One region of the Planomonospora corallina genome, then DNA from elsewhere that is predicted to be linked to it. Evidence: riboswitches for the same ligand, from Rfam matches in the RefSeq annotation. Region 1 holds a riboswitch; each other region holds the start of a gene.

Region 1 (12,038 bases):
GAAGGAGATCCGGCCGGTCACCATCGCCACCTACCAGGTGATGACGACCCGGCGGCAGGGCGTCTACCGGCACCTGGAGCTGTTCGACGCCCGCGACTGGGGGCTGATCGTCTACGACGAGGTGCACCTGCTGCCCGCGCCGATCTTCCGGATGACCGCCGACCTGCAGGCCCGGCGGCGGGTGGGGCTGACCGCGACGCTGGTGCGCGAGGACGGCCGGGAGGGGGACGTGTTCTCCCTGATCGGGCCGAAGCGCTACGACGCGCCGTGGAAGGACATGGAGAACCAGGGCTGGATCGCCCCGGCCGACTGCGTCGAGGTCCGGGTGACGCTCCGCGACGACGAGCGGCTCGCCTACGCGATGGCCGAGGCCGAGGAGCGCTACCGGTTCTGCGCCACCACCCCGTCCAAGCTGCGGGTCGCCGAGGCTCTGGTACGGCGGCACGCCGGCGAGCAGGTGCTGGTCATCGGGCAGTACATCGACCAGCTCGACGAGCTCGGCGAGCACCTCGGCGCGCCGGTGATCAAGGGGGAGACGAAGGTCAAGGAGCGGGAGCGGCTGTTCGCGGCCTTCCGCGAGCGGGAGATCCAGGTGCTGGTGGTCTCGAAGGTCGCCAACTTCTCCATCGACCTGCCGGAGGCGTCGGTGGCCATCCAGGTGTCGGGGACGTTCGGCTCGCGCCAGGAGGAGGCCCAGCGGCTCGGCCGGGTGCTGCGGCCCAAGGCCGGCGGGGGCGGGGCGAGGTTCTACTCGGTGGTCAGCCGGGACACCGTCGACCAGGAGTTCGCCGCGCACCGGCAGCGCTTCCTGGCCGAGCAGGGGTACGCCTACCAGATCATCGACGCGGACGACGTGCTCGCCGGCGACTGAGGACCGGCCACGGCCGAGGGCCGCACGGAAGGCGACGTGCCCGCCGGCGATCGAGAATCGCCGGCGAGCACCGTGTGGTCCGCGTCAGGTCCACGAAATCCCGCGGATCTTCGGCAAAGAGACCACCCCCTCCTTTGGACCGCGACAATCAGTCGCGGCATACCCCGTATCTTGCATCCTTCACCATATTTGCCCGCCTTTTTCACCCCCCGCAGGGAAATGACGATAAGTTACTCATTGGTCACTTAGTGCGCATTTCCTCGGCGACTTATGCCCCTTTTTGCGAACTTCGGAGTGAAGGCGGCCGTACCGGCCGGAGCCTCGGGCGGTTCTCGCCACGACACTCTTCGCGGACGGCCCGGCAGGCACCGCACGGCACCGGCCGCGCCCTCCGAAATCCCCTGCGACCAGGGCGATCGCAGGAGTCGGCGGGCACGTCCGCAGCCGGAGGGGCACTCGCACCCCTCCGGAGGGGATCGACGCCCCGGCCCCGGAGCGGACGGCCGCGGCGGCCGGCACCGGGAGAAGCCCCGCGCCGCCGCCGGAATGCCCGCAGACCGGCCCCCGGCCGGAGAATCAATCCTTTTGAGCGCCGCCCGGCCCCTCGGTAAGCTAGTCGATTCGCTGCCAGATGACCACCACCTCCGTTCACCGGATGAGAGGCTCTTTCCGCATGCCCGCTGAACAATTGCTCCCCGACATACCCGCGGACACCCCCGCCCCCGGCTCCGGGCCGGGCGGCGGCCCCGGGGACGGCGACGCCGCCCGGATCCTCGCCGCCGAGCGCGAGCACCTGGCCGTCTCCCGGGCCGCCCTGCGCGCGATGCGTGAGCACGCGCAGTCCCTGTCCGCCGACGCCGCCGGAGACTGGGTCTCCCAGCAGGTCCTGCAGGCGCTGCTGGACCAGCGGGTGGCGGCGCTCGCCGACCACGCGGGCACCCCGCTCTTCTTCGGCCGCCTCGACCGGACGGCCGGCGACGACCTGCCCGGCACCCTCCACGTCGGACGCAGGCACGTCCACGACGAGCGCAGCCGCCCCCTGGTCATCGACTGGCGCGCCCCGGTCTCCCGGGCGTTCTACCAGGCCAGCCCGGCCGACCCGATGGGCGTCTCCCGCCGCCGCCGGTTCGGCTACCACGGCGGCGACCTGACCGCCTTCGAGGACGAGCACCTCGGCCGCGGAGAGACGCTCCGGCAGTCGAAGATCCTCACCGAGGAGATCGAGCGCCCCCGCTCCGGTCCGATGCGCGACATCGTCGCGACCATCCAGCCCGACCAGGACGAGATCGTCCGCGACGAACTGACCCGGACGGTGTGCGTCCAGGGCGCCCCCGGCACCGGCAAGACCGCCGTCGGCCTGCACCGGGCCGCCTATCTACTCTTCACCCACCGGGAGAAGCTCGCCCGGTCCGGCGTGATGATCGTCGGTCCCAACCGGGCCTTCCTTTCCTACATCTCCTCGGTGCTCCCCGCCCTGGGCGAGGTCAAGGTCGACCAGACCACGGTCGCCGGGATCCTCGGCGAGCACGCCGCCCCCGAGGACCCCGCGGTCTCCTCGATCAAGGGCGACGCGCGGATGGTGCCGGTGCTGCGGCGGGCCCTGTGGGCGCACGTCGTCAAGCCCACCGAGGGCCTGCTCTACACCAAGGGGGTCAACCGCTACCGGGTGGCCGACCACGAGGTCCGTGAGATCGTCGCCTCCCTGCGCGGCACCACCCGCTACAACCCCGGCCGCGCGGCCCTCGCCCAGCGCCTGGCCCACCAGGTGCTCGTCCGGATGGAGCAGCGCGGCGAGTCCCCCGACGACCGGGTGCAGGACGCGGTCGCCCGCTCCAAGCCGGTCAAGCAACTGGTGGAGCAGGTCTGGCCCAGGCTCACCCCCCAGCAGGTCCTGCACCGGCTGCTGAGCGACCCCGCGTTCCTCGCCGCCGCGGCGAAGGACGACCTGTCCGCGCAGGAGCAGGCCGCGCTGCTCTGGAGCAGACCGCCCAAGTCGTTCCGCTCGGCGAAGTGGTCGGCGGCCGACGGCGCGCTCCTGGACGAGCTCGGCGACATGATGGAGCGCACGCCGTCCCTCGGCCACCTGGTCGTCGACGAGGCCCAGGACCTGTCGGCGATGCAGCTGCGCGCCCTGGGCCGGCGCTGCCGCACCGGATCGGCCACCGTCCTGGGCGACCTCGCCCAGGGCACCACGCCGTGGTCGGCGCGCTCCTGGAGCGAGGTCCTGGAGCACCTCGGATTCCCGGAGGGCGGCGAGGGGACGGGCGGCGCCGTCACCGAGCTCACCCTGGGCTTCCGCGTGCCGCGCGAGGTCCTCGACTACGCCGCCCGGCTGCTGCCCTCCGTCGCCCCCGGGCTGGCCGCGCCGCGCTCCCTGCGCCCCGGCGCGGGCTCCCTGACGGTACGGCACACGCCCGACCTGGCCGCGTCCCTCGCCGAGGCGGCCGCGCAGGCGCTGCGGCGGGAGGGCTCGATCGGCGTCATCGTCCCCGACGCCCGCGTCACCGCGGCCTCCGAGGCGCTGTCCGGCCTCGACCACCGCGTGCTGGCCCCGGACTCCGTCTCGGAGCACCGCCTCCTGATCGTCCCGGCCACCCTCGCCAAGGGCCTGGAGTACGACCACGTCATCGTGGTGGAGCCGGCCGACATCGTGGAGGCCGAGCCGCGCGGCCTGGCCCGCCTGTACGTGGTCCTGACCCGCGCGGTCACGTCCCTGACCGTGCTGCACTCCAGGGATCTCCCGGCCGAGCTGACCGGCTGATCCCCGGGCCGGAGCCCTCCGTCCCGGGATACACGAAAGCCCTCCGAACAGGCGTTCGGAGGGCTGACATTTTGCAGTCAGTTGAGCACTCACGGTCCGCGCCACGTGAGGTGCCCGGAAAAAGGCTTACCCCGGGGGGCTTGCTCAGCAGAGGCGTCCCCGGGGCACACATCACTCATGGTAGCAGACCATGAGCGGCGCGGAAAGGAACACAATGAGCGGCATCCTTTTCCAGAAGGTCTGCGACGCGGTCTCGACCGAGCGACTTCGCCCCTTTCTGAGAACTTGTGGCGGCGCGCTCGATCATGCGCTCCGTCTCTACGCGTGGAACATAGAGATCTCCAGTGCCTTCCACGGCCCCCTCCACTGTCTCGAGGTCGTTCTGCGCAACGCCATCGACCGGGAGTTGAACGCACTCTTCCGACGCGCCGACTGGTGGAACGCCCCCGCACTCGATCTGGCGCCTCAGGCCCGGCAGGCCGTGGCATCCGCATGCGCCACGGTCGCCCAGAACTACGCTCATCCGACGAACGGCCATGTGATAGCCGAACTCTCCTTCGGCTTCTGGACCAGCCTGCTCGGCACCGGAAACAGATATGACATGCGGCTGTGGCGCCCGGCACTTCATCGGGCCTTCCCCGGCTACCGCGGCCCACGGCGCGCGCTCCACAGGACCTGTACCACCTGCGCAAGCTGCGGAACCGGATCGCGCACTACGAGCCGATCCACCAGCGGCACCTCACCGCCGACCACACGAAGCTCCTGCGGATCCTCAGCCACATCTCCCCCGAGACGACCGACTGGGTCCGGGCCAACGACCGGGTGCCCGAGGTGCTGGCCCGGCGGGCCGACGTGTGCGCGGCGGCCGTGCCGACCCGCTTCTGAGGCGGCTGGTAGCGTGCCGGGCATGGGGATGATCATCCGGTACGGGCGGATCGGGGACGTCGAGGCGTTGCTGGCCTTCTGGCTGGTGGCCGCCGAGGGGACCGACCGGCACGACGACCCGGCCAAGGTGACCGCGCTCATCGAACGCGATCCCGAGGCGGTCCTCGTCGCCGAGGTCGACGGCGAGATGGCCGGCACGCTGATCGCGGGCTGGGACGGCTGGCGGGCGCACCTGTACCGGCTGGCCGTGGACCCGGCGCGGCGGCGGCAGGGGATCGGGAGCGCGCTGATCCGGGCGGCCGAGGAGCGCTTCGCGGCGTTCGGCGCGTTCCGCGCCGACGCGATGGTGCTGCACGACAACGATCTCGCCCACCACGCCTGGGGAGCGGCGGGCTACGCGCCCCAGCCGCAGTGGGCCCGCTGGGTCAAGCCGCTGACCTGACGGCCCGGAAGGACACGGGACGACCCGGAAGGGCCCGGCGCCGATCGCCGCTGTCTTCTCCGCGCACCGGGTGGGTCTCCCGCCGCAGAGGCCGGGACCTCGGTCCTTCCGGGAAGGCCCGCCGGAAACACCGGGACGGCGAGGAGCACCGGGACGGCGAGGAGCACCGGGACGGCGAGGAGCACCGGGACGGCGAGGAGCACCGGGACGACGAGGAGCACCGGGACGGAAAAGAAAGGGCCGGTCCCCTGAGGGGACCGGCCTCTTCTGTCACGCGGGAGACGGACTAGAAGTCCATGTCGCCGCCGCCACCGGGCATGGCGGGGGCCTTCTCCTTCTCGGGCTTCTCGGCGATGACGGCCTCGGTGGTGAGGAACAGCGCCGCGATGGACGCCGCGTTCTGCAGAGCGGAACGGGTCACCTTGGCCGGGTCGATGATGCCCGACTCGAACATGTTGACGTAGTCGCCGGTGGCGGCGTTCAGGCCCTCACCCGGGGTGAGGTTGCGCACCTTCTCCACCACGACGCCGCCCTCGAGACCGGCGTTGACCGCGATCTGCTTGAGCGGCTCCTCCAGGGCCTTGCGGACGATCGCGGCACCGGTGGCCTCGTCGCCGTTCAGCTCCAGCTTGTCGAAGGCCTTGGCGCCGGCCTGCAGCAGCGCGACACCGCCGCCGGGGACGATGCCCTCCTCGACCGCGGCCTTGGCGTTGCGGACGGCGTCCTCGATGCGGTGCTTGCGCTCCTTGAGCTCGACCTCGGTCGCCGCGCCGGCCTTGATGACGGCCACGCCGCCGGCCAGCTTGGCGAGACGCTCCTGGAGCTTCTCGCGGTCGTAGTCGGAGTCGGTGTTCTCGATCTCGGTGCGGATCTGGTTGACCCGGCCCGCGATCTGCTCGGCGTCGCCGGAGCCGTCGACGATGGTGGTCTCGTCCTTGGTGACGATGACCTGGCGGGCGCGGCCGAGCTGGTCGAGAGTGGTGCTCTCGAGCTTCAGGCCGAGGTCCTCGCTGATGACCTGGGCACCGGTGAGGATCGCGATGTCGGTCAGCATGGCCTTGCGGCGGTCGCCGAAGCCCGGGGCCTTGACGGCGACCGAGCGGAACAGGCCGCGGATCTTGTTGACGACCAGGGTGGCCAGGGCCTCGCCCTCGACGTCCTCAGCGATGATCAGCAGCGGCTTGCCGGCCTGCACGACCTTGTCGAGGACGGGGAGCAGGTCCTTGTTGGCGGAGACCTTGGAGTTGACGACGAGGACGTACGGGTCCTCGAGGACGGCCTCCATGCGCTCCGGGTCGGTCACGAAGTAGGGCGAGATGTAGCCCTTGTCGAAGCGCATGCCCTCGGTGAGCTCGAGCTCCAGGCCGAAGGTGTTGCTCTCCTCGACGGTGATGACGCCTTCCTTGCCGACCTTGTCCATCGCCTCGGCGATCATCTCGCCGATCTGGGCGTCGCCGGCGGAGATGGAGGCCGTGGAGGCGATCTGCGCCTTCGTCTCCACGTCCTTGGCGAGCTTGGCCAGCTCCTCGGAGACGCGCTCGACGGCGGCCTCGATGCCCTTCTTCAGGGCCATCGGGTTGGCGCCGGCGGCGACGTTGCGCAGGCCCTCGCGTACCAGGGCCTGGGCGAGGACGGTGGCGGTGGTGGTGCCGTCACCCGCGACGTCGTCGGTCTTCTTGGCGACTTCCTTGACGAGCTCGGCGCCGATCTTCTCCCACGGGTCCTCGAGCTCGATCTCCTTGGCGATCGAGACACCGTCGTTGGTGATCGTGGGAGCGCCCCACTTCTTCTCCAGCACGACGTTGCGGCCCTTGGGGCCGAGGGTCACCTTCACGGCGTCCGCGAGCTGGTTCATGCCGCGCTCGAGACCGCGCCGGGCGTCCTCGTCAAACGCGATCATCTTGGCTGCCATACGGCTAGACCTCCCAAACACAGGGTGGCGTGCACCGGATCGAGCCGACGCCCGCGACGGCATATGGACCCGCGACTCCGTTGGCGGGTCCCATCGCCTCGATCCTGGGTTGGCACTCTCATACAGAGAGTGCCAACGAACTGTTTAGCACTCTACCCTGCCGAGTGCAAGCCGCGCCGCGCTGAGCTGGGCTTCGCCCAGAGCGAAGGGTAAAAAACGGATGATCCATGCAGGTCGCGGACATACCCGCCTACACGGAGACGCGAAGGCCCGCACGTAAGCCCGCACGCAGAGTCCGCACACGAAGGACCGCACGTGAAGGGCCGCGCACGCGAAGGCCCGGCCCACCGGGAGAACCGGGGACCGGGCCGACGTGCGGGAAGGTCCGACGGACTGCGGTGCCGCGGGACCTTCCGACCTCTTCCCGCGACCGGGCGGACGACCGGATCAGACGGTCCGGACGGCCTCCGCCTGCGGACCCTTCTGCCCCTGGGTGATCTCGAACTCGACCCGCTGGCCCTGCTCGAGCGCCCGGTAGCCGTCCATCAGGATCGCGGAGTAATGGACGAACACATCCTTACCACCGTCTACCGCGATGAAGCCGTAGCCCTTGTCCGCGTTGAACCACTTGACGGTGCCCTGCGCCACTTCCGACTCCTCTTACCGACCTTGAAGACCACGCCCATTCCACTCGCGAAGTCTTCGATCTCCGCGGCGAAGGCCATCGCCCCATCGATCGTTCTCGACCATACCTGTGGGACACCGTGGGGCAACAGAGTCAATCCATCAATCATCCGTTTAGCCATGACTTCGGCACGAGAACAAACTTTTACTCTAGCTGTAATTTAGTTCAAAATTCCATTATTTCCTGATGTCCCAGATATGAACCCTCGTCACAAAACACGACACCCGCACGCGGCCGAGGCCGGTGCGGGTGTCGTGACGGCGCCCCGTCGAGCGGCGGACGCCCGGAGGCGCGGGGTGCGGGTCAGCCTCCGGCGACCGCCGGAATGATGGAGACCTGAACGCCGGGCGGCGTGGCGGTGTCGAGGTTGTCCGCGAAACGGACGTCCTCTTCTCCCACATAGACGTTGACAAAACGCCGGATCTTGCCCGTTTCATCGAGAATCCGGGCACCGATGCCGGGATAGTCGGCGTCGAGCTTCTCCAGGACCTCCCGGAGGGTCGCCCCTTCCCCGCTCACCTCCGCGGCACCATTGGTGTAAGTCCGAAGAATCGTCGGAATCCGCACGGAAACGCTCATGGTCGAGTACCTTTCAGGAGTTCTCAGGCGAGGGCGGTACGGAATGCGTCGAGAGAAGGCCGGATCACGGCGGTGGGACGCGCGTGCCCGGAAACCGCGTCGAGGGTCTTGAGCCCCTCACCGGTGTTCAGCACGACCGTCTCGCCGTCCGGGTCGAGCCGGCCCTCGGCGACCAGCTTGCGCAGCACGCCGACGGTGACACCGCCCGCCGTCTCGGCGAAGATGCCCTCGGTCCGGGCCAGCAGCCGGATCGCGTCGACGATCTCCGCGTCCGTGACGTCCTCCACCGCGCCGCCGGTGCGCCGGGCGATGTCCAGCACGTACGGCCCGTCGGCCGGGTTGCCGATCGCCAGCGACTTGGCGATCGTGTCGGGCTTGACCGGGCGGATCACGTCGTGACCGGCCTTGTAGGCCGCGGAGACCGGCGAGCAGCCCTCGGCCTGGGCGGCGAAGATCTTGTACGGCTTGTCCTCGACGAGGCCGAGGGCGATCAGCTCCTTGAAGCCCTTGTCGATCTTCGTGAGCTGGGAGCCGGAGGCCACCGGGACGACGATCTGGTCGGGGAGCCGCCAGCCGAGCTGCTCGGCGATCTCGTAGGCGAGCGTCTTGGAGCCCTCCGCGTAGTAGGGGCGGAGGTTGACGTTGACGAAGCCCCACCGGTCGCCCAGCTCGTCGCCGATGAGCTCGGAGCAGAAGCGGTTCACGTCGTCGTAGGTGCCGTCGATGGCCACGAGGCGCCCGCCGTACACCGAGGCCATGACGATCTTGGCCTCCTCCAGGTCGGCGGGGATGAAGACGCAGGCGTCGAGGCCGGCGCGGGCCGCGGCGGCGGTGACCGCGCCGGCGAGATTGCCGGTGGAGGAGCAGGACAGGGTGTGGAAGCCGAAGTTGCGGGCCGCCTCGACGGCGATGGCCACCACCCGGTCCTTGAAGGAGTGCGTGGGGTTGCCGGAGTCGTCCTTCACGTGGAGTGCGCGGACACCCAGCTCGCGGGCGAGGTTGTCGGCCTTGACCAGCTTGGTCCAGCCGGGGGCCATGTTCCGCTTGGAGGCGACGTCCGCCGGGACCGGGAGCAGCGAGCGGTAGCGCCAGATGTTGCTCGGCCCGGCGGCGATCTCCTCGCGGGTCACCCGGGGCAGCTCGTAGGCGATCTCGAGCGGGCCGAAACACTCGGTACAGGCGAAGTCCGGGCCGAGGTCGTAACGGGCGCCGCACTCGCGACAGGACAGGGCCACGGCGGGGCCGAAGTCGAGCGAAGCGGCGGTGGTTTCAGCGGTTGCAAGCGCCATGAAGCGAGGCCTTTCCCTCATCTTCGTCTGCGACCACCTTGGTCACAGACCGGAATTGGCACCTGTCCCGGCCGACCTCGTCAGATCACGAGTCTTGAACCGGGAGGGTTGCCGGGGCTTCGCAGGGCCGGTCCCTCCACCCCTCTGGATGAGCACGTATTCAGTTGTCGAACCCGTTGAGCAGGTTGAAAGCACTCTACCCCGGCTTTTCGCCGCTCCGACCAACCGTCTCACTTCGCGAGACGGATCGTGTTACCTGACGGACGCGAACCGGGCCGCGCCGCAGGGCCGCGAGGGCGTCAGGACCCGTAGGCCTCGCCCAGCGCCCCCTGGACGTACTTGCGCGCCTGGTGGATGCGGGACTTGGCGGTGCCCAGCGGGATGCCGAGCTGCTCGGCCACCTCGTTGTAGTCGAGCTGGCAGATGTCGCGCAGCACCAGCGCCTGGGCCAGGTCGGGCTTGGACGCCTCCAGCGCCTCCATCACGTCGAGCAGGTCCAGCCGGGAGCCCGCGATCACGCTCACCCGGGCGACGTCGGGCTTCTGCAGCGGCAGCTCCTCGGAGCTCTGCTCGGCCGCGCGCCGCTTCAGCGAGCGGTAGGTGGTCCGCGCGCAGTTGGCCGTCACGATGTGCAGCCACGTGCTGAACCGGGCCCGGCCCTCGAAGCGGCCGATGTTGCGGGCCACCGCCAGCAGGGTGTCCTGGCACGCCTCCTCGGCGTCCTGCCGGTAGGGGAGGATCCGGTTGCAGTGCCGCAGCACGTCGGGCTCGATGCGCCGCAGCAGCTCGCCCAGAGCCCGATGGTCGCCCTGGGCCGCCGCCCGGGCCAGTCCCTCGGTCGTCTCGTCCAGCGCCATCACGAGCCCCAATCAGCGGTCACCGTCGCCGGACATCCTATGGTCGACGGAAATGTTTGGTTAACCTCTGAGGCAAGCATCCCCCAAGGCGGGCCGATCCCCCGGCGTCCGCAGTAGGCGTAGAAGCTGAAGGGGCCTGTCTCCCTAGTCGAGGAAAGCATGAACACGATCCTGGTGGCGTCCAATCGTGGCCCCGTCTCGTTCACCGTCTCGGAGGACGGCTCGCTCTCCATGCGCCGGGGCGGCGGCGGGCTGGTGTCCGGCCTGTCGGAGGTGGCCAAGGAGCTGGACCTGCTCTGGGTCTGCGCCGCGCTCTCCGACGGCGACCGCGCCGCCGTACGGCAGGCGCCCGGTGGCCGCCTCGACCGGGCGGGATACGACACCGGCGCGCTGCGCATGCTCGACATCCCCCCGGCGACCTTCCACCGCGCCTACAACGCGGTGGCCAACTCCACGCTCTGGTTCGTCCACCACCTGCTCTACGACACCGCCAACACCCCGCACTTCGACGCCCGCTTCCGCCGCGAGTGGGAGTCCTACCAGTCCTACAACGCCGCGTTCGCGGTGGCGCTGGCCGAGGAGGCCGCGCACGGCGCGCAGGTGCTGGTGCAGGACTACCACCTCAGCCTGACCCCGGCCATGCTCCGCATCGAGCGGCCCGACGTGAGCATCGCGCACTTCTCGCACACCCCGTGGGCCCCGCCGGAGTACTTCTCCCTGCTCCCGGACGACGTCGCGACCGAGCTGCTGGAGGGCATCCTGGGGGCCGACCACGCGGGCTTCCTCACCGTGCGGTGGGCCGAGGCGTTCATGGACTGCTGCGAGGCGATCCTCGGCGCGGAGGTGGACCGCGACGGCCACACCGTCTCCCACGGCGGCCGGACCACCCGGATCGGCGTGCACCCGCTGGGGGTGGACGGCGAGGCGCTCTGGGCCAGGGCGAGCGAGCCCGACGTCGAATCGCACCTGGCCGCCCTGCGCGACCAGGTCGGCGACCGCAGACTGATCGTGCGGATCGACCGGACCGAGCTGTCGAAGAACATCGTCCGCGGGCTGACCGCCTACCGGGAGTTCCTGGCCGCCCATCCGGAGTGGCACGGCCGGGTCGTGCACCTGGCCTTCGCCTACCCGTCCCGGCACGACCTGCCCGAGTACCGGGAGTACACCGCGGCGGTGCAGCGCTGCGCCAAGGAGATCGAGGACGAGTACGCCACCGAGGACTGGGACCCGCTCATCCTCAACGTCAACGACGACTACCCGCGCTCCCTGGCGGCCTACCGGATGGCCGACGTGCTGCTGGTCAACCCCATCCGCGACGGCATGAACCTCGTGGCCAAGGAGGGCCCGATCCTGGCCCCGCGCAGCGTGCTCGTGCTCTCCCGGGAGGCGGGCGCCGCCGCCGAGCTGGGCGAGGACGCCCTGCTGGTCAACCCCTACGACGTCACGGCCACGGCCGGCGCCCTGCACGAGGGGCTGGTCATGGCCGAGGAGGAGCGGTGCCGGCGGGGCGCCCGGCTGGCCGCCGCGGCCGCCGCGCTCCCCCCGCACCTGTGGTTCGCCGAGCAGCTCGCGGCCCTCGGCTGGTCACCCGGTCAGGCGAGATAGCCCGGTGAGATAGTTTCAGTGGACATTTCGGATTTCGTCCACTCGGGGGTAGCAGGTGTCCACGGTCGCGCCCGTCCGACTGACCCGTGATCGCGCCACCTGGCTCATCTACCTCCAGCTCGGCGCCTTCGCCACCTATCTGTACGGCCTCA
Region 2 (6,425 bases), on a different contig from region 1:
GGCCACCCCGGGGTCGCCGGCGTCGAAGGAGACCACCGTGCCGGAGAGCGGGGTGAGCTGCTCCAACTCGACGGTGCCGCGGGTCCCGCCGAACGCGCCGCCCGCGATGAGCGAGACCGCCAGCGCGAGCTGCGGGACCAGCTCCAGCGCGTTCTCCTCCGTGATGCCGCGCTCCGTCAGCGACGTCTTCTGCTCCCGGTAGACCAGCCGGCCGCCCACCCGGCGGAGCAGGTCCGGGTGGGCGACGACCACGACGTCGGCCTCGGTGTCGTGGACGGCGATCCTCGGCTCCGGCACGACGCCGGTGATCTCACCGGGGCCGCGGAGCGGGCACACCTCCACGTGCCGCACCAGGTACGGCCACGCCTGCTCGTACTCCTCGAAGCTCATCAGCCCTTCGGCCAGGCCGAGCGCGCCCGTCGCCGGATCGGGCAGGTCGTCGGACGTGCACGGCCGTACCTCCTGGGCCCCCGGCGCGGCGGCCCTGCCGTGGGCGATCTCCAGCCACCGGTGCACCAGCAGCCCGCGCCGGACCGCCGAGCCCTCGGCCTCCTCCGCCGGCAGGCGCAGGTCGCGCAGGTGCGCCTGGGCGGGGCAGAGCTGGTACTGCCGGGCCGTGGTCACCGACCAGGTACGGCGGTGCGTGCCGGGACCGGCCAGGCCCAGCAACCCCGGCACGCGGGCGAGCGCCTCGCAGGAGGCGCAGAGCCTGCACTCGGCGCAGTCGGAGCCCGGGGCCCGGCGGTCGTCGGTCAGCAGCCGCTCGGCGACGGGCTGGACGGAGGAGCGGTACGCCTGCCGTACCTCCTCGGGGGAGGCGTCGACGAGCACCCGGGCGTCGGCGTCGGTCAGCCCCATCTCCACCACCCGGACCCGCGCGGGGCGCGGCCCGTCCTCGACGGGGATGGGCACCGCCTGGTAGAGGTCGCGGGGGTCGATCACCTGCCGCCCGGCCGCCGCCACGAACGCCATGGCGAGCACGGACGGATCGTCCGGCAGGCCGAGCGGGCGGCGCACCCGCATCCGGCGGAACTCCACCAGCGAACCGTCCGGTGAGCCGTACCAGCGGCCCCACGCGGTCAGGGCGCGCATCGCGACCGGCGAGCCGCCCGGCGGGCCGCTCTGCACCACCCGGGGGCGGCGCTCCGGGCGGAGCTCCACCCCGCCGGCGGCGAGCTCGGCGGCCAGGCTCTCGGAGGTCTCCAGATAGGTGTGGCAGGCGTGCAGGACCCAGCGGGTCACCCCCGGATGGACCGGGTCGCGGCTCTCCTCGACCGCCCGGCCCACCGCGATGTCCGGGTCCGCGCCGCCGAACTCGACGGCGTCCAGCGCCGACATGACCAGGCCCATCGGGAAGGTCGCCCACGGCGCGTAGCGGCGCCGCTCCCGCGCCACCGGCCGCATCGCCGGATAGGCCTTCGCGGCGGCGAACGCGTGGCAGTCACGCTCGCGGCGGTCGAGCACGCTCGCCGACAACCGGACGACGTCCGCGTTGCCGGTGAGTTCGGTCTGGAGGGACATGAGGGGTCTCCCGGGGGTCAGGTCAAGCAAGATCTACCGCACTTCCCGGTCCGGTGGCGGGTTTTCCCGGCGAGCGGTGCGGGGGAGAGGCTGATGGGTGCGGGGGGAGGGATGGTCGGATGCGAGGGGGGACGGACGGATGTGGGGGAGGGACGGACGCCCTGCGACGTCAGGCGGTCATCCGGACGGCCGGGGGCCTCGTGCGGTGTGACGTGAGAGGTGACGGCCGCTCGGTGCCGGACGGCCCACCGGGCGTCACCCCCCGACGGCGCCGCCGCGCTCGTGGTACCCGGACGCTCCCGGTACGGCCGGTGCTTCCATGGCCCACGGCTGCCATGTCGGATCGAAATCTGTGTGCTCCCACTTCCACTGCGCGATCCGCGGACCGACCCAGAACAGGTAGATCCCCAGGGTGACGGCCGAGAGCAGGAACCACTTGATCCAGTAGCCGAACAGGCCGACCGCGGATCCGGTGAACGTCAGCCGCCGGCCGTCGATGTAGGAGTGCCTGGCCCGCCACCGCTCTCGCAGCACCAGCGCGAACGGGTAGCAGATGCCCAGGGTGACCGCCGTCACCAGGAAGGCGAGGACGCCGGTGCCGAAGTAGGTCGCGGCGCCTCCGTCGAAGTGGAAGCGGCCGGAGTTGCGTGCCATGGGGTGTTCTCCTTGGTGGGAATGGCCTGATGGTCGTGGTCTTGCCGTCCGGCGGGGTGGCCGCCGTACGGGGAAGGCGCGGATGCCTGGCCTGCTCAGTCGCTGCTGCCGTACACCTTGACCTTCTCGACGCTGAAGGTGGGGACGGTGTTCGAGCCGCCGATCGAGGTCTCATAGGTGAGGCTGCCGGTGCAGGTGAGCCAGAGCTGGACCATGTCGTCGGTGACGATGTCCTCCAGCATCTCCTCGGTGCCGACGATGTGCGCCCGGTCGTCCATCTCGTACGACTGGTCGCCGGACTTCTTCGCGTGGTGCAGGTTCGCGTGGAAGGCGTCGGTGCCGGTACTGGAGTCGAACTGCACCACGTTGCCGTAGAGCAGGTACTTGCGGCCGACGTAGTCGTCGGGGTTCTTGATCAGCTTCTTGAACTCCCGCGCGATCAGCGTCTCGTAGTCGCCGCTCCTGAACGGCGCGGCGGTCGGTGAGGAGGTCTCCGGCTCCGACTCCGGGGATGGGGACGGGGACGGGGACGGGAGGCCGACCGCGGGGTCGTCGTCGTCATCGTCGTAGGTGGAGACCACGCCGTCGCCGTCGTTGTCGGCGGGGGAGGGGCGGGCCGTCACCGTGGCGGTGGCCGTGACGGTGACCGTCGCGGCCGGTCGCGCCGCGCTCGCGAGTTCGCTCCCGGCCGCGTTTCCGCAGGCCGTGAGTGTCGCCGCGCAGAGGCAGGCGGCGGCGAGAAGCGCGGCCCGCCGGAGGGCGGTGTTCCGGCCGATGGCCGTCCTGACGGCGGTGTTCCGGCCGGGGAGCTTCTGGAGGGCGGCCTTCCGGAGGGCGGGCTTCTGGAAGGCGGCATTCCGGATGCCCGCCTCAGGAGCGCAGGCCTGCTGAACGCCGGTCTTCGGGGTCTCGGTCCGCTGGATGCGCATGGGACACATCCCTTCGTGCTGGTCCCCATGCCGGGCATGGAGGGGGTGGATACGTGGCCGCCGTCCCGGCGGCGGGACGCGCGTGCGGGCGGCTCGGCCCTGTCCGGGGCCGCTCGGCGCGTGCCCCTGCCGTCTCCCGGCGGTCGCGGCTCCGAGCCGGAGCGCTCCGCCGTACCGGACGGCGGGCGGGGGCGGACGGGCGGGAGGGCGGCGGGCGGGCGCCGCCTGGGGAGGGCCGGTTCTCGGTGCGGGTCAGTTCTTGGTGCAGGTCAGGACGATGGTCGTGCCCACCTTGACCTTGGTGCCGGCGCGGTGGGACTGCTTGGTGACCGTCCAGTTCTCCGGGAGGATCACGAAGGTGTCGTACTCGTCCTGGGAGCCGAGCTTGATCTCCTCGTACTCGTCCCAGCCGTGGTCGACGAGCCACTCCTGCGCGACGGCCGCGTTCTGACCGGTGAAGTCCGGCAGCTTCACCTGCGCGGGCTCGTCCACCTGCGGCTCCGGCAGCCCGGCGTTCTCCTCGGTGGACTCCTCGACGGCGGGCTTGGCAGCGGGCTTGGCGGCGGCGGGCTCCCCGGCCGGAGCCTTGGCCTGGGCGGTCTCGGTGACGGTCGGCGCGGGCGCGGCTTCGGCGGCCGTGCCGTCCGGTCCGGCGATCGCGACACCGCCGAGGCATCCGGCGCCGAGCGCCACGACCGCGATCAGGCAGGCGGCCAGCCCGGACACGCCCCGGCCCGGCTGCTTCGGCGGATACGGCTGGTGGTGGGGCTGCGTCATGGCGCTCTCCCTGGGTAGGGGAACCGGGATCGGCTCTTTGTGGACACCAGTAAATCACTTGTGAACTGTAAACACAACTAGGAGCTGTGAACATCGGGGATCTTGCGCCTGGCTGGTGTTACGCATTTCCTTATGGATGGATCTGCTTGGAGTGCACGATTGACGACCGGCTGGGCGGGCGTTATGGTCCCGGCAGGTCATGAGCTCCAGCGCCAAGCCCCGGTTCGCTGGACGGCACCCCGCTCGCCGCGGGTGCCCCGGGTGACGACCTGCTCCGCGCGAGGTGCGCGGAGAACGGCGGATCACCGGAGCCCTCGGCCACCGGGGTCCGGACCAGGACCCTGGAGGCGCACCATGCCCGTCCCCGGCCACCTACCGCTCCGCCACCGGCGCTGCCCGAGCTGCGACGTCGACTTCGGCGCCATCGCCGACGTCCGCGACCTCGTCCTCCACGAGGGCGCCGGCTTCTGGTACGGCGAGTGCCTCATCTGCGGCTGCCGCTGGCAGGTGCACCCGCCGGGCAGCCCCGAGCACGGGCTCGCCCAGGCCGTGGTGGCCGACCGTCCGGCGGAGCACCTGGCGCCCGAGCAGGCCTGGCGGCGCGGGGCGATCCGCATCACCGGCCCCGACGGCACGCTCTGGGACGTCCGTCGGACCTCAGACGCCCGGCCGGGAGCCGACGCGGAGGACCGGGAGGGCGCCGATGCGGAGGTCCGGGAGGAAAGCGAGCCCGGTGGCCGGGTGGGCGCCGAGCCCGATGGCCGGGCGGAATCCGGGCCCGAGGCCCACCCCTTCACCGGGATCGTGTATGTGCTCACCGCATGGAACCCGCACGGGGCCACCCTGCCCCTCAAGCCCAACGTGGAGGCGCACCGGCGGCTGCTGGCCGAGATCCACGGGAACCGCGTCCCCGCGGGCCGGCTGCCCGCCGTACTGGAGGCGTCCTGCTACGACCCGGACGGCTACCACTCCTCCTACGGCTGGGCCGAGCAGGCCGTCGCGTTCGCCGACGCCGACGAGGAGGCGGTGCTGGAGCTGGCCCGCGACTTCGGGCAGCCCGCCGTACTGCGCTGGACCGCCGACCGGCTCACCGCCGTTGCTACTCGCGACGGGAAGCCGCTGGGCCCGCCCTGCCCCACGGTGGCGACCCGGCTGCCGGTGAGACCATGCCCCATGACCGGTGAGACGCGCACCAAGGTGTACTGCGGCTCCGGCGCCCCGGATATCGCAGCCGGAGCCTCACCGCCTTGCGGTATCCGTGCCCACAGGACGACACGAGAGCGTTGTCCAGAAGCGGTCGCCGCTGTCTGCCGCCCAGACTGTCGCATCGGACGGTCGTCAACCGGTCGTCTTCGCGGATCGGGCGGACGAGGGAGCCATGATCTCCGACAATGGGGCAGCGACCAGAAGGGTGATCGATCGGTTCCTGGCGAGGACCGGGGATCGAGGAGGAGGCCGACCGCGTGGAGGAGAACATGGGGACCGCCGCTTGGCCCGTCTACAGCCCCTTTGCCCGCGAGCACTACGGCCATGGTCTGGAAGCGGGCAGGGCCGAGGGCAGGCTCGAAGGCATGGTGGAAGAAGCGGCCCGGGTGGTCCTGCTGGTGCTGGCCGCCCGTGGTCTGGAGGTGCCGGACGACACCCGTGCCCGGATCACCGCCTGCACCGACCTCGCCCTGCTGGAGGTCTGGGTGATCCGCGCGGCGACCGTCCAGAGCGTGCACGATTTGTTCGGTGAGGCAGGCGGAGAGGACCGCTGACGGATCCTCGTACGGTGTGCGTCGTTCCCGGGAGTGCTGATGGGTTCTCCGGGCCTGCTCGTTCTCCAGGAGATCGGCCGGGTAAGGGGGGCGGACATCGGCTGTGAACTTCAGGGTCATCTGGCGCAGACGATCTTCAGGAGTGCACAATCTCCGGTGTGAAGGCGTATGTCGGGGTGACGGACACCGAGTGGTACCGCTTCCTGGCGGCCCGGCCCGGCCCGGGGTGAGTGAGGTCAACTTCTGGCGTCCGTCCGGGGCGCGGGAGTTCAAGGTCCTCGACCACGGCGAGCCGTTCTTCTTCAAGAGCCACCATCCGCACAACCGCGTGGTCGGCGGCGGCTTCTACAGCGGCTTCGCCCGGCTGCGGCTCTCGGAGGCGTGGGAGTTCTTCGGTGAGGGCAACGGCGCCGCGAGCCTGGGCGAGCTGCGCCGACGCGTCGGCCGCTACCGCAGCGAGCCGATGCGGCCCGGCGACGACCCGGTGATCGGCTGCGTCATCGTCCGAGACGTCTGCTTCTTCCCCGAGGAGACGCCCGCCGGGCCGCCGCCGGACTTCGCCCCCAACATCGTCCAGAGCAAGGGCTACGACCTGGCGGTCCATCCCGAGGTGACCTACTTCCACGGCCTCCTCGCCCGCATGGGCGTCGGAGTGGAGGTCGACCTGTCGGAGCCGTGGCACCACGACGGCCCGGTCTACGGCGACCCGCGGCTGGCTCCCCGGCGGCTCGGCCAGCGGGCGTTCCAGGCCGTCGTCCTGCACGCCTACGAGCGGCGCTGCGCC
Region 3 (12,038 bases), on a different contig from region 1:
GGCTCCGCGCCGACCTGGTGCTGCGGGAGCCCGCATGAAGCCGAGCCGTCCCGGCGTGCTCGTCGGGATCACCGTCGTCCTCGCGCTGCTCACCTGGGCGCTGCTCCGGCCGCTGTACGCGTCCATCCCGGCCGTGCCGTGGACGGCGATCCCGACGGTCCTGCTGCTCGCGCTCGGCGAGGCCCACACCGGCTGGATGACCCGGGCGCGGATCCGGCGCAGGCCGGGCACCAAGCCGGTCGAGCCGCTGGTGGTGGCCCGCCTGGTCGCCCTCGCCAAGGCCTCGGCGTACGGCGGGGCCGTCTTCGCGGGGGTCTTCGCCGGGTTCGCGTTCTACGCGGCCGACATGCTGGCGCAGGACACGCCCCGCCGTGACTTCTTCATCGCGGGCGGCTCCTTCCTCGGCTGCGTGGTGCTGGTGTGCGCCGCGCTCTACCTGGAGCACTGCTGCCGGGTGCCCGAGGAGCCCGACGCCGCCCCCGACCGCCGGGAGCGCTAGCCCGCGGAGGCGCGGCGCGGCACGGGGGACGCCGGAGCGGCGGCGGGGAGACCGCCCGGCCGCCGGTCGGCCGTCACCCGGCTGTTCACTTGTCGATGTCCCCGACCACGAAGAACATCGAGCCGAGGATCGCGACCATGTCGGCGACCAGGTGGCCGGGGAGCATCTCGCGCAGCACCTGGACGTTGTTGAAGGAGGCCGAGCGGAGCTTCATCCGCCACGGGGTCTTCTCGCCGCGTGAGACCAGGTAGTAACCGTTGACGCCCAGGGGGTTCTCCGTCCAGGCGTAGGTGTGGCCCTCGGGGACCTTGAGCACCTTGGGCAGGCGCTGGTTGACCGGTCCCGGAGGCAGCTCGCGGAGCCGTTCCAGGCAGGCGTCGGCCAGGTCGAGGGAGACCTTGACCTGCTCCAGCAGCACCTCGAACCGGGCGTGGCAGTCACCGGCCGTGCGGGTGACGACCCTCACCGGCAGCTCGCCGTAGGCCAGGTAGGGGTCGTCGCGGCGCAGGTCCATGTCCACGCCGGAGGCGCGGGCGATCGGGCCGCTCACGCCGTACTGCATGATCTGCTCGCGGGTGAGCACGCCGACGCCGCGCGTGCGGGCCGTGAAGATCTCGTTGCCGATGAGCAGGCCCTCGATGTCGGGCAGCCGGCGGCGCACCTCCGCGACGGCCTGCCCGGCCCGGCCGAGCCAGCCCTCGGGCAGCTCCTCCTTCAGGCCGCCGACCCGGTTGAACATGTAGTGCATGCGCCCGCCGGAGATCTCCTCCATGACGGCCTGGAGCGTCTCGCGCTCCCGGAACGCGTAGAAGACCGGGGTCATCGCGCCCAGCTCCAGCGGGTAGGAGCCGAGGAACATCAGGTGGTTGAGGACCCGGTTGAGCTCGGCCAGGAGCGTCCGGGCCCAGACGGCCCGGACCGGGACCTCCATGCCGAGCATGCGCTCGACGGCCAGGACCACGCCCAGCTCGTTGGCGAACGCCGACAGCCAGTCGTGCCGGTTGGCCAGCACGATGATCTGCCGGTAGTCCCGGACCTCGAACAGTTTCTCCGCGCCCCGGTGCATGTAGCCCACGATCGGCTCGGCCGCGCTGATCCGCTCGCCGTCCAGCGTCAGCCGCAGCCGCAGCACGCCGTGCGTGGACGGGTGCTGCGGGCCGATGTTGAGGACCATGTCCTCGGTCGCGAGCTCCTTGCCGCCGGCGCCGCCGCCGACGAGTGAGGCTCCGGCACCGATTCCCACGACCCGTTCCGTCATGGGGCCATCATCCCCCAGCGGGGGCCCGCCGGGTCCACCCGGCGGGGGTCACTTCGGCGCCGCGGCGCCGCGACGGGAGACGATCTCCTCCAGGGCGCGGACGAGACGGTCGACGTGCTCGTCGGTGGTGCCGATGCCGATCGAGGCGCGGAGCGCGGAGACCGTCGTGTCCTCGCAGCCGCCGTCCTTCACCCCGCCCAGCAGGTGCCGGACGAACGGGTGGGCGCAGAACTTCCCGTCGCGCACGCCGATGCCGTACTCGTCGGAGAGGGCCTCGGCGACCTCGCGGGCGGTCAGGCCCTCCACCACGAAGGAGACGATGCCGACGCGCGGGTGGTCGGGGCCCCACAGGGAGAGCTCGTGCACGCCCTCGACCGCGGCCAGGCCCGCGCGGAGCCTGCCGAGCAGGCGCTCCTCCTCGCGGACCAGCGCCGTCCAGCCGGTGGCGCTCAGCGCGTCGCAGGCGGCGGCCAGGGCGACGGCGCCCAGCACGTTGGGAGTGCCCGCCTCGTGCCGGGCCTCGGGGTCGTCGTGCCACTCGACGCCCCCGACGCCCCCGCCGTCGCCGCCGTCCCCGACGCCTCCGCCGCCCACGGAGCGCACCGCCCCGCCGCCCTTGAGGTACGGCTCGGCCTCCGCGAGCCAGTCGGGGCGGCCGACGAGCGCGCCCGTGCCGAAGGGTGCGTAGAGCTTGTGCCCGGAGAAGACCACGTAGTCCAGGTCGAGCGCGGTCAGGTTGAGGCGGCGGTGCGGGACGAGCTGGGCCGCGTCGACGAGGATGCGGGCGCCGTGCCGGTGGGCGACGTGCGCCAGGGCGGCGATCGGCCACAGCTCGCCGGTGACGTTGGAGGCGGCGGTCACCACGAGCAGCTTCGGGCCCTCGATGCCTGTGAGGGCCTCGTCGACCGCGCGGACGGCCTCGCCGGGGAAGGCGGGCGGCGCCAGCCGTACGGCGCCGGCCCAGGGCAGCAGCGAGGCGTGGTGCTCGGAGTCGAAGACCACGACGGTGGTGCCCTCCGGCAGGGCGCGGGCCAGCAGGTTGACGGCGTCTGTGGTGTTGCGGGTGAAGACCACCGCGTCGCCGGGGCGGGCGCCGACGAAGGCGCGGACCGTGTGCCGGGCCTGCTCGTAGCGGGCCGTGGTGAGTTGCGAGGCGTAGCCGGCGCCCCGGTGGACGCTGGAGTAGGCCGGGAGCGCGGCGGCGACGGCGGCGCTCACCGGCTCGAGACAGGGGGCGCTGGCGGCGTAGTCGAGGTTGGCGTAGGGGACGAGCCTGCCGCCCCGGACGGGGACGGCGAGGTCGGCGCCGAGCACGGGAGGGATGGGCCGGTCGCCGGCGGCCCGCCGGACGGGCTCCGGAGCGGCGGCGGGGGCGGCGGGGGCGTCGGTGGTGAAGATGCCGAGCAGGGACACGCCAGGACTCCTTCGAGGTCATCGGACCCCAAGCCCCTGCGAGGCGTGGCGATGGTGCGTGGAGCCCGCGCTTGACCGGCGCCACTCCGGCGCCGGACCAGGTCCTCACCCGGGGCACCCCGCCGCGGACGCGAGGGTTGCCGGCCAGCGAGCCGGGGCTTGTCACTGGCACTCATGACCTACCGCGAACTATAACCATCCCGGCCCGCCGGTCCGCAAGTCGGACACGGAATGGTGTCGGCCGCCTCGGGCAGGAACCTCCGGAGCCCGCCGATCGTCTATGCGGCGTGACCGGCTGGAACACCACGACCCCTCGGAGGAGACGGCGATGGACTGGGTGGCAGACCCGCAGATCTGGATAGGGTTCCTCACCCTCGTCGGCCTGGAGATCGTCCTCGGCATCGACAACGTCATCTTCATCTCGATCCTGGCGGGCAAGCTCCCGCCGGAGCAGCGTGACAAGGCGCGCAAGCTGGGGCTGCTCGCCGCGCTGCTCAGCCGCCTGGCGCTGCTGCTGGCCCTCTCCTGGGTCATACGGCTCACCGCCCCGCTCTTCGAGGTCCTCGGGCAGGAGATCTCGGGCCGCGACCTGATCCTGATCCTGGGCGGCCTGTTCCTGATAGGGAAGAGCGTCTTCGAGATCCACGACAACCTGGAGGGCAAGTCCGGCCACGCCGGAGGGAAGGTCGCCTCCTCCTTCGCCGCGGTGATCGTGCAGATCATGATCCTGGACATCGTCTTCTCGCTCGACTCGGTGATCACCGCGGTCGGCATGGTGGACGAGATCGGCGTCATGGTCGCGGCCGTCGTCGTCTCGGTCCTGGTGATGCTGTTCGCCTCCGGGCCGATCAGCCGCTTCGTGGACCGGCACCCGAGCATCAAGATGCTCGCCCTGTCCTTCCTGATCCTGATCGGCGTCGTGCTCCTGGCCGAGGGCTTCGAGCAGCACATCCCCAAGGGCTACATCTACTTCGCGATGGCCTTCTCGCTGCTGGTGGAGATGCTCAACATCCGCATGCGGAGCAAGCCGGGCGCCGAGGAGCCGGTGGAGCTGCACCACCGCTACGAGGAGGAGAAGCCCGCCGAGGGGTAGACGGGGCGCGTTCCCGGATTACGATGCGAATGTGAAGTTTGATCCTTGGAGTCCGGAATTCGTCGCCCATCCCTATGACGTCTACGCCGAGCTGCGCCGCGAGCGGCCGGTCGGCTTCTTCGAGCCGACCGGCCAGTGGCTGATCGCCCGGCACGCCGACGTCAACGCGCTGCTGCGCGACCGCAGGCTCGGCCGGTCGTACCTGCACACGGCCACCCACGCGGAGTTCGGCCGGCCCGACGACCCGGAGTTCCAGGAGCCGTTCTGGCGGGTGGTCCGCGCCGGGATGCTCGACGTGGAGCCGCCGGTCCACACCCGCCTGAGGAGGCTGGTCTCCAAGGCGTTCACCCCCCGCATGGTCGAGGCGCTCCGGCCCAAGGTCGCCGAGCTCGCCGGCGGGCTCGTGGACCGCTTCGCCGAGCGCGGCGGAGGCGATCTCATCGCCGAGGTGGCCGAGCCGCTCCCGGTGACCGTGATCGCCGAGATGCTCGGCGTGCCCGAGGCCGACCGGCACCTGCTGCGCCCCTGGTCCGCCGACATCTGCGGGATGTACGAGCTCAACCCCTCGGTCGAGGCCCAGCACACCGCCGTGCGCGCGGCGGAGGAGTTCTCCGCCTACCTCGTCGACCTGGCCCGCCACCGCAGGGAGAACCCCGGCGACGACCTGATCAGCGCCCTCGCCCAGGTCGCCGACGAAGGCGACAGGCTCACCGAGGAGGAACTGGTCGGCACCTGCGTGCTGCTGCTCAACGCCGGGCACGAGGCCACGGTCAACACCACCGGCAACGGCTGGTGGGCCCTGTTCCGCAACCCCGCCGAGCTGGAACGGCTCCGCGCCGACCACGGCCTGATCCCGACCGCGATCGAGGAGCTGCTGCGCTGGGACACCCCGCTGCAGATGTTCGAGCGCTGGGTGCTGGAGGACATCACGGTCGGCGGGGTCGACATCCCGCGCGGTTCCGAGGTGGCCCTGCTGTTCGGCTCGGCCAACCGCGACCCCGAGGTCTTCGACGATCCCGACCGCCTCGACCTGGGCCGCGCGGAGAACCCGCACATCTCCTTCGGCGCCGGCATCCATTTCTGCCTGGGCGCGCCGCTGGCCCGGATCGAGCTGGCCGAGTCGTTCGGGGCGCTGCTGCGCCGGGCCCCGAAGATGGAACTCGCCGCCGAGCCGGTCTGGGGCCCGGGCTACGTCATCCGGGGCCTGGAGGCTCTGCACGTGCGCGTCTGAGGGGCGCGGAGCGTGTGCGCGTCCGAGGGCGCGGAGTCTGTGCGCGTCCGAGGAGCACGCGCGGAGTCCGCGCGTGCGCGTCCGGGGCGCGGCACGGTCGCGCGCTCAGCCGCGCTCCTGGACGAGCCAGCCGAAACCGCCGAGGCCGCCGGGATCGATGAGCTCCGCCTCCTGCGAGGCCCGGGCCAGGGCCCGCAGGTAACCGCGCGGGTCGGTGCGGGCGAGACCGGCCGGGGGCCGGGTCCCGGTGACGCCGAGCGTGCGCAGGGCCTCGCGCTGCGTCGTCAGGGCCACGGTCACCGCCCCGGCCCGCTCCCCGGCGGCCGCGCAGGCGTCCAGGGCGACGTGCGCGGTGATGTCGCACGAGCCGTCGGGCACGGGCACGACGGACGCGCCGTCGCGGTAGCCGGTCAGCGTCCCGTACGGCGGGCGGCCGGCTGCGGAGTGCGCGTAGTCGACCGCGACCGCGCGTCCGCGTGCCAGCCGTACGACGGTCCCGGCCCAGGCGTCGTCGCGGGACCTGCCGATCTCGGCCCGCTCGCCCGTGCCCCGGGTCGGCCACCAGCGGCCCAGCCAGGCCAGGTCGGCCTTCGAGGGCGGGTCCCCGAGGCGCTCCTCGCCGGTCGCGGGGTCGACCAGCACGAGCCGGAGCCCGTCGGTGGTCCGCTCGACGACGTCCAGCGGCACGTTGTCCAGCCACTCGTTGGCGATCACCAGCCCGTGGATCTCCTCCGGGCAGACCGCGGACCAGGTGATCTCCTCGGGCAGCCGGGGCGGCCGGGGGGCCAGGTCCACCGCGGTCACCCGGAGTCTCGCGCGCAGATCGTCCGGGGCGAGGACCGCGACCCGGGCCGCCAGCGCTCCCTCGCCGGCGCCGACGTCCACCAGGTCGATCTCCCGTGGCCGGCCGAGCGCCTCGTCGACCGCCAGCAGTTCGCGGAGCACGGCCCCGGCGAAGACACCGGAGGCGCCGACCGAGGTCCGGAAGTGTCCGGAGGGGCGCTCGTGCAGGTAGAAGCCGTTCTCGCCGTAGAGCGCCCGCTCCATCGCGGCCCGCCAGGTCAGCCACATGGGGGCAGACGTTACCGGGCCGGCCCGGGAGACCGCATGACGCCGCCATGACGCCGCCTGCCGCGCCGGGAGGCCCGCATGGGGCGCGCATGACACGCCGGGCTCCCGGGTTACCTTGCCTTGACCTCGCTTTGCGTTAACGTTGCTCACTGTCGGCGGCAGTCAGTGCCCGGCCCGCTCCCCCAGCGGGCGCGGTCCTGGCGCCGATCGGCACTGCTGGTCGCTCGTGTCGGCAATCGGGCGCCGGGTCTCTGGGGAACGGACCCGGCGCCCGCCGTCGTCTCCGCGCCCTCCCCATGCCCTCCCCATGCCCTCCCCATGCCTTATCCGTGCCCTCCCCGCGGGGGCCCGCGCCTGCCCGGCACGCTCCCCAGGCGCCTCTTCAGCGCCTCTTCAGCGCCTCTTCAGCGCCTCTTCAGCGCCTCTCCAGTGCTCTCCAGTGCCTCCCCGTCGCCTTCCCGGGGCGCTCTCCCGGTCACTCCCGGCGGGGTGCCGTGCCGTCACCGCCGGAGTCCCTCCCGTTACGCTGGTCAACTGGTACGCAAGGCCCGGTGGCGGCGAAGGACGGGACATCGTGGACACAGGAGAGCGCCCGGCACGGCTGGCGGTGGGAGTGCTCGGGGCCGGACGGGTCGGGTCGGCGCTCGGCGCGGCGCTCGCGCGGGCGGGTCACCGGGTCGTGGCCGCCAGCGGCGTCTCCGACGCCTCCCGGCGGCGGGTGGCCGAGCGGCTCGGCCTGACCCCCAGCAGCCCCGAGGAGGTGGTGGCCCGCGCGGACCTCGTCCTGCTCACCGTCCCGGACGACGCGCTGCCCGGCCTCGTCGCCGGCCTGGCCGAGACCGGCGCCGACCTGCGCGGCAAGCTCCTGGTCCACACCAGCGGCGCGTACGGCCTGGCCGTGCTGAACCCGGCGGTCGAGAAGGGGGCGCTGCCCCTCGCGCTGCACCCGGTGATGACCTTCACCGGCAGAGACGACGACCTGAGCCGCCTGACCGGCATCTCGTTCGGCGTCACCGCGCCCGAGCCGCTCCGGATGGTGGCCGAGGCGCTGGTCATCGAGATCGAGGGCGAGCCGGTCTGGATCGAGGAGAAGGACCGGGCGCTCTACCACGCGGCCCTGGCGAACGCGGCCAACCACATGGTCACACTGATCGCGGAGTCGTCCGAGCTGCTGCGCGGGATCGGCGTGGAGGAGCCGGGCCGGCTGCTCGGTCCGCTGCTCGGCGCGGCCCTGGACAACGTGCTCCGGCTCGGCCTGTCCGGGCTGACCGGCCCCGTGGTGCGGGGTGACGCGGGCACCGTCCGCAAGCACGTGGACGCGCTCATCCTCGCCGCTCCGGAGGTGGCGGACGCCTACGTGGTGCTCGCCAGGCTCACGGCCGACCGGGCGCTCGCGGCCGGGCTGCTCAAGCCCGAGGCCGCAGAGTGCCTCCTGGACGCGCTGGGCGGGGGCGGATGATCCCCGAGTGCCTCCTGGACGCGCTGGGCGGGGGCGGATGACTCCCCGCCCCGCCGTACTCGAACATCCCCTCATGAGGAGAGACATGGACGTGATCGTGGCGGGCGACCGCGCCGGACTGGCCGAGGCGCGCCGGACGCTGGGGATCGGCCGCGAGGCCCCCCCGGGCAGGGCCGCGCTGGCGCTGGTGCCGACGATGGGGGCGCTGCACGAGGGGCACCGCTCGCTCATCCGGCTGGCCCGGGAGCGGGCCGACCACGTCGCGGTGAGCGTCTTCGTCAATCCCCTGCAGTTCGGCCCGGGGGAGGACTACGCCCGCTACCCCCGGACGTTCGACACCGACCTGGAGGTGTGCGCGGAGGAGGGGGCGGGCATCGTCTTCGCCCCCTCCGCCGAGGAGATGTACCTGCCGGACCGGCAGGTCGGCGTCTCGGCGGGGAAGATGGGCACGATCGTCGAGGGGGCGTCCCGGCCGGGGCACTTCGACGGGATGCTGACCGTGGTGCTCAAGCTGTTCAACCTGGTCCGGCCGGACGTGGCGGTCTTCGGCCGCAAGGACGCCCAGCAGCTGGCGCTGATCCGCCGGATGGTGCTCGACCTCGACCTGCCGATCGAGATCGTGGGCGCCCCCACCGTCCGGGAGGCGGACGGCCTGGCGCTCTCCAGCCGGAACCGCTATCTGTCGCCGCACGAGCGGACCATGGCCCTGGCGCTGTCCAGGGCGCTGTTCGCGGGGGCCGAGCAGGGCAGGCCGTCGGAGATCCGGCGGGCGGCGCGGGCCGTGCTCGACGCCGAGCCGGGAGTGGACCTCGACTATCTGGTCCTGGTGGATCCGGCGACCTTCACCGAGGTGGGCGAGGAGTACGCCGGGGAGGCGGTCCTCGCGGTCGCGGCGAGGGTCGGGACTACCCGGCTGATCGACAACGTTGTCCTCACACTGGGCTGACTCATACCCTGGAAACCCCCTGTCCGGCGTGCACGTCCTCGAAGGCGGCGCGACCACGCGAAAGGTGAAACGGCGCATGCTCCGAACCATGCTCACCTCCAAGATCCACCGTGCCACCGTCACCCAGGCCGACCTGCACTACGTGGGATCGGTCACCATCGACGAGGACCTGCTGGACGCGGCCGGGCTGCTGCCCGGGGAGCAGGTTCACATCGTGGACATCGACAACGGCGCCAGGCTGGTGACCTACACCATCGCGGGGCCGCGTGGCTCCGGTGTCATCGGCATCAACGGCGCCGCCGCCCGCCTCGTCCACCAGGGCGACCTGGTGATCATCATCGCCTACGGGCAGATGGAGGACGCCGAGGCCAGGACGTTCCGGCCGCGGGTCGTCCACGTCGACCGCGACAACCGGATCGTCGACCTCGGCGAGGACCTCGCCGCCCCGGCCCCCGGCACGGCCGGCCTCCGGGGCGACCTCGTCGCGGGCTGACGCCCTCGCCCTACGGGGTTCCTCGGGGCCTCCGGGGTTCCCCGGGGCCGCTGGGGGCGCCCGGGGTCGTCCGGGGTCGCCCGGGGTCACCGCGGACCCCGGGGAAGCCTCACGGCGCGCCCGGCGTTATCGTCATGATGACGAAATCCGCGGGACGCACCGCCCGCGGCGCGACGCCCCGGTGTCGCCATGCGACCCGTCCCGAGGAGGCGACCATGAGTATCCCGGCGATCCCCCTGAGACTGACCGCGCCGGAGCCGGGCTGGACGGTCGAGGCGGACCTGGTCGTGGTCGGCTCCGGGATCGCGGGCCTGACCCTGGCGCTCCGCTACGCGCGCCTGGAGCCCGCCGCGAAGGTCCTGGTCGTCACCAAGGACGTGCTCTCGGCTGGCTCCACGCGCTGGGCGCAGGGCGGCATCGCCGCCGTGCTCGACCCGGACGACACCCCCGGCGAGCACCTGTCCGACACGCTCATCGCAGGGGTCGGCCTCTGCGACACCGAGGCGGTCCGGGTCCTGGTGACCGAGGGGCCGGAAGCGCTGCGCGGTCTCATCGCGACCGGCGCCCGGTTCGACACCGACGCCGCCGGAGAGCTCCAGCTCACCCGGGAGGGCGGCCACCGGCGCAACCGCATCGTGCACGCGGGCGGCGACGCCACCGGCGCCGAGGTGCAGCGCGCGCTCGTCGCGGCGGTCCGCGCGGCGGAGATCGAGGTGATCGAGCACGCGCTCGTCCTCGACCTGCTCAAGGACGGAGACGGCCACGCGGCCGGGGTGACCCTGCACGTGATGGGCGAGGGCTCACGCGACGGCGTGGGCGCCGTCCGCTCCCGCGCGGTGGTGCTCGCCACCGGCGGGATGGGCCAGGTCTACGCCGCCACCACCAACCCGCTCGTCTCCACCGGGGACGGGGTGGCGCTCGCGCTGCGGGCCGGGGCCGCGGTGCGGGACCTGGAGTTCGTGCAGTTCCACCCGACGGTGCTCTGGCTCGGCGAGGGCGCGACCGGCCAGCAGCCGCTGATCTCCGAGGCGGTCCGCGGCGAGGGCGCGGTGCTCGTCGACGCCGACGGCGTGCCGTTCATGCGGGACGTGCACGAGCTGGCCGACCTGGCCCCCCGGGACGTCGTGGCCAAGGCCATCATGCGGCGGATGCGCGAGACCGGCGCCGACCACATGTACCTCGACGGCCGCCACTTCGGCGAGGAGAAGTGGCGCACCCGCTTCCCGACGATCCACGCGGTCTGCCTGGAGCACGGGATCGACCCGGTCACGCAGCCGATCCCGGTCGCCCCGGCCGCCCACTACGCCAGCGGCGGCGTCCGCACCGACCTGCACGGCCGCAGCAGCGTGCCCGGCCTGTACGCCTGCGGGGAGGTCGCCTGCACCGGCGTGCACGGCGCCAACCGGCTGGCCTCCAACTCGCTGCTGGAGGGCCTGGTCTTCGCCGAGCGCATCGCCGCCGACGTCCACGCGCTGCGCCCGGCGCCCGGCGAGCCGGTGCCGGACCGGCGTCCCGCCGGGCTCGTCGACCCCCGTGCCCGGTCGCGGATCCAGGCGCACATGAGCCGGGGCGCGAGCGTGCTGCGCAGCGGCGGGAGCCTCGACGGGGTGAGCCGCGCCCTGCTGAACGCCCGCTGGACCCCGGTGGCGGTCGAGCCGTGCACCGAGTCGTGGGAGGCCACCAACCTGCTGACCGTCGCCTCGGCGCTGGTGACGGCCGCCCGCGCCCGGGAGGAGACCCGTGGGGCACACTGGCGGGAGGACTTCCCCGAGCGCGACGACGCCCGATGGCTCAGCCACCTCGACCTGACCCTGACGGAGGAGGGCCTGATCATGAACTACCGTCCGCACGCCGAGGCCGTGCCGCCGGGACTGCCCGCGCACCTGGCCGAGGAACTGGCCGCGGCGGGGCTGGACCCCGCCGGGGTGGGCGCCCTGCTCGACACCGCGCTCGCCGAGGACGTCCAGGAGGCGGGGGACGTGACGAGCATCGCCACGATCCCCGCGGGCCGGACGGCGACCGCCGACGTGGTGGCGCGGGCCGACGGGGTGGTCGCGGGGCTCGCGGTCGCCGAGGCGGTCTTCGCCCGGTTCGGCGCGGAGCGGGCCGAGCGGCACGTCAAGGACGGCGAGCGGGTGAGCCGGGGGGACGTGCTGATGACCGTCACCGGTGCCACCCGTGACCTGCTGACGGCCGAGCGGACCGCGCTGAACCTGCTCACCCACCTGTCCGGCATCGCCTCCCTGACCGCCCGGTGGGTCCGGGCGGTGGAGGGGACCGGCGCCCGCATCCGCGACAGCCGCAAGACCCTGCCGGGCCTGCGCGCGCTGGAGAAGTACGCCGTCCGCGCCGGCGGCGGGGCCAACCACCGGATGTCCCTTTCGGACGCGGCTCTGATCAAGGACAATCACGTGGTGGCCGCGGGTGGGGTGGCCGAGGCGTTCCGCGCGGTCCGCGACGCCTACCCCGGCCTGCCGATCGAGGTCGAGGTCGACCGGATCGACCAGATCGAGCCGGTGCTCGCCGAGGGAGCGGAGGAGATCCTGCTGGACAACTTCACGGTGCCCCAGCTGCG

What was found. A riboswitch is a leader RNA that binds a small molecule or an ion and turns the genes downstream of it on or off. The one in region 1 is predicted to bind S-adenosylmethionine.
Region 2: linked by a shared signal. The riboswitch ahead of ACFOWE_RS27135 (hypothetical protein) and the one ahead of thrC (threonine synthase) in region 1 are both predicted to bind S-adenosylmethionine.
Region 3: linked by a shared signal. The riboswitch ahead of ACFOWE_RS03155 (aminotransferase class V-fold PLP-dependent enzyme) and the one ahead of thrC (threonine synthase) in region 1 are both predicted to bind S-adenosylmethionine.

Annotation. Positions count from the first base shown of each region.
Region 1 covers NZ_JBHSBM010000019.1:22,098-34,135, forward strand. Annotated here, with positions in the region: gene ACFOWE_RS18500 (DNA repair helicase XPB) at 1-871, shown strand, start outside; gene ACFOWE_RS18505 (HelD family protein) at 1,545-3,632, shown strand; gene ACFOWE_RS18510 (hypothetical protein) at 4,242-4,517, shown strand; gene ACFOWE_RS18515 (GNAT family N-acetyltransferase) at 4,540-4,959, shown strand; gene groL (chaperonin GroEL) at 5,246-6,871, opposite strand; gene ACFOWE_RS18525 (cold-shock protein) at 7,319-7,519, opposite strand; gene ACFOWE_RS18530 (MoaD/ThiS family protein) at 7,860-8,135, opposite strand; gene thrC (threonine synthase) at 8,159-9,424, opposite strand; SAM riboswitch class I at 9,439-9,579, opposite strand; gene ACFOWE_RS18540 (RNA polymerase sigma factor) at 9,724-10,281, opposite strand; gene ACFOWE_RS18545 (alpha,alpha-trehalose-phosphate synthase (UDP-forming)) at 10,441-11,886, shown strand; gene ACFOWE_RS18550 (MFS transporter) at 11,942-12,038, shown strand, end outside.
Region 2 covers NZ_JBHSBM010000040.1:61,124-67,548, forward strand. Annotated here, with positions in the region: gene ACFOWE_RS27115 (PD-(D/E)XK nuclease family protein) at 1-1,521, opposite strand, end outside; gene ACFOWE_RS27120 (DUF898 family protein) at 1,777-2,175, opposite strand; gene ACFOWE_RS27125 (hypothetical protein) at 2,271-3,104, opposite strand; gene ACFOWE_RS27130 (PASTA domain-containing protein) at 3,357-3,881, opposite strand; SAM riboswitch class IV at 4,077-4,185, shown strand; partial or broken gene ACFOWE_RS27135 (hypothetical protein) at 4,236-4,886, shown strand; gene ACFOWE_RS27140 (hypothetical protein) at 4,856-5,074, opposite strand; gene ACFOWE_RS27145 (hypothetical protein) at 5,357-5,641, shown strand; gene ACFOWE_RS27150 (HNH endonuclease) at 5,868-6,425, shown strand, end outside.
Region 3 covers NZ_JBHSBM010000009.1:51,221-63,258, forward strand. Annotated here, with positions in the region: gene folK (2-amino-4-hydroxy-6-hydroxymethyldihydropteridine diphosphokinase) at 1-38, shown strand, start outside; gene ACFOWE_RS03145 (DUF3180 domain-containing protein) at 35-499, shown strand; gene ACFOWE_RS03150 (NADH-quinone oxidoreductase subunit D) at 585-1,757, opposite strand; gene ACFOWE_RS03155 (aminotransferase class V-fold PLP-dependent enzyme) at 1,806-3,170, opposite strand; SAM riboswitch class IV at 3,233-3,350, opposite strand; gene ACFOWE_RS03160 (TerC family protein) at 3,499-4,263, shown strand; gene ACFOWE_RS03165 (cytochrome P450) at 4,295-5,494, shown strand; gene ACFOWE_RS03170 (SAM-dependent methyltransferase) at 5,600-6,565, opposite strand; gene ACFOWE_RS03175 (Rossmann-like and DUF2520 domain-containing protein) at 7,140-8,024, shown strand; gene panC (pantoate--beta-alanine ligase) at 8,110-8,970, shown strand; gene panD (aspartate 1-decarboxylase) at 9,047-9,463, shown strand; gene ACFOWE_RS03190 (L-aspartate oxidase) at 9,679-12,038, shown strand, end outside.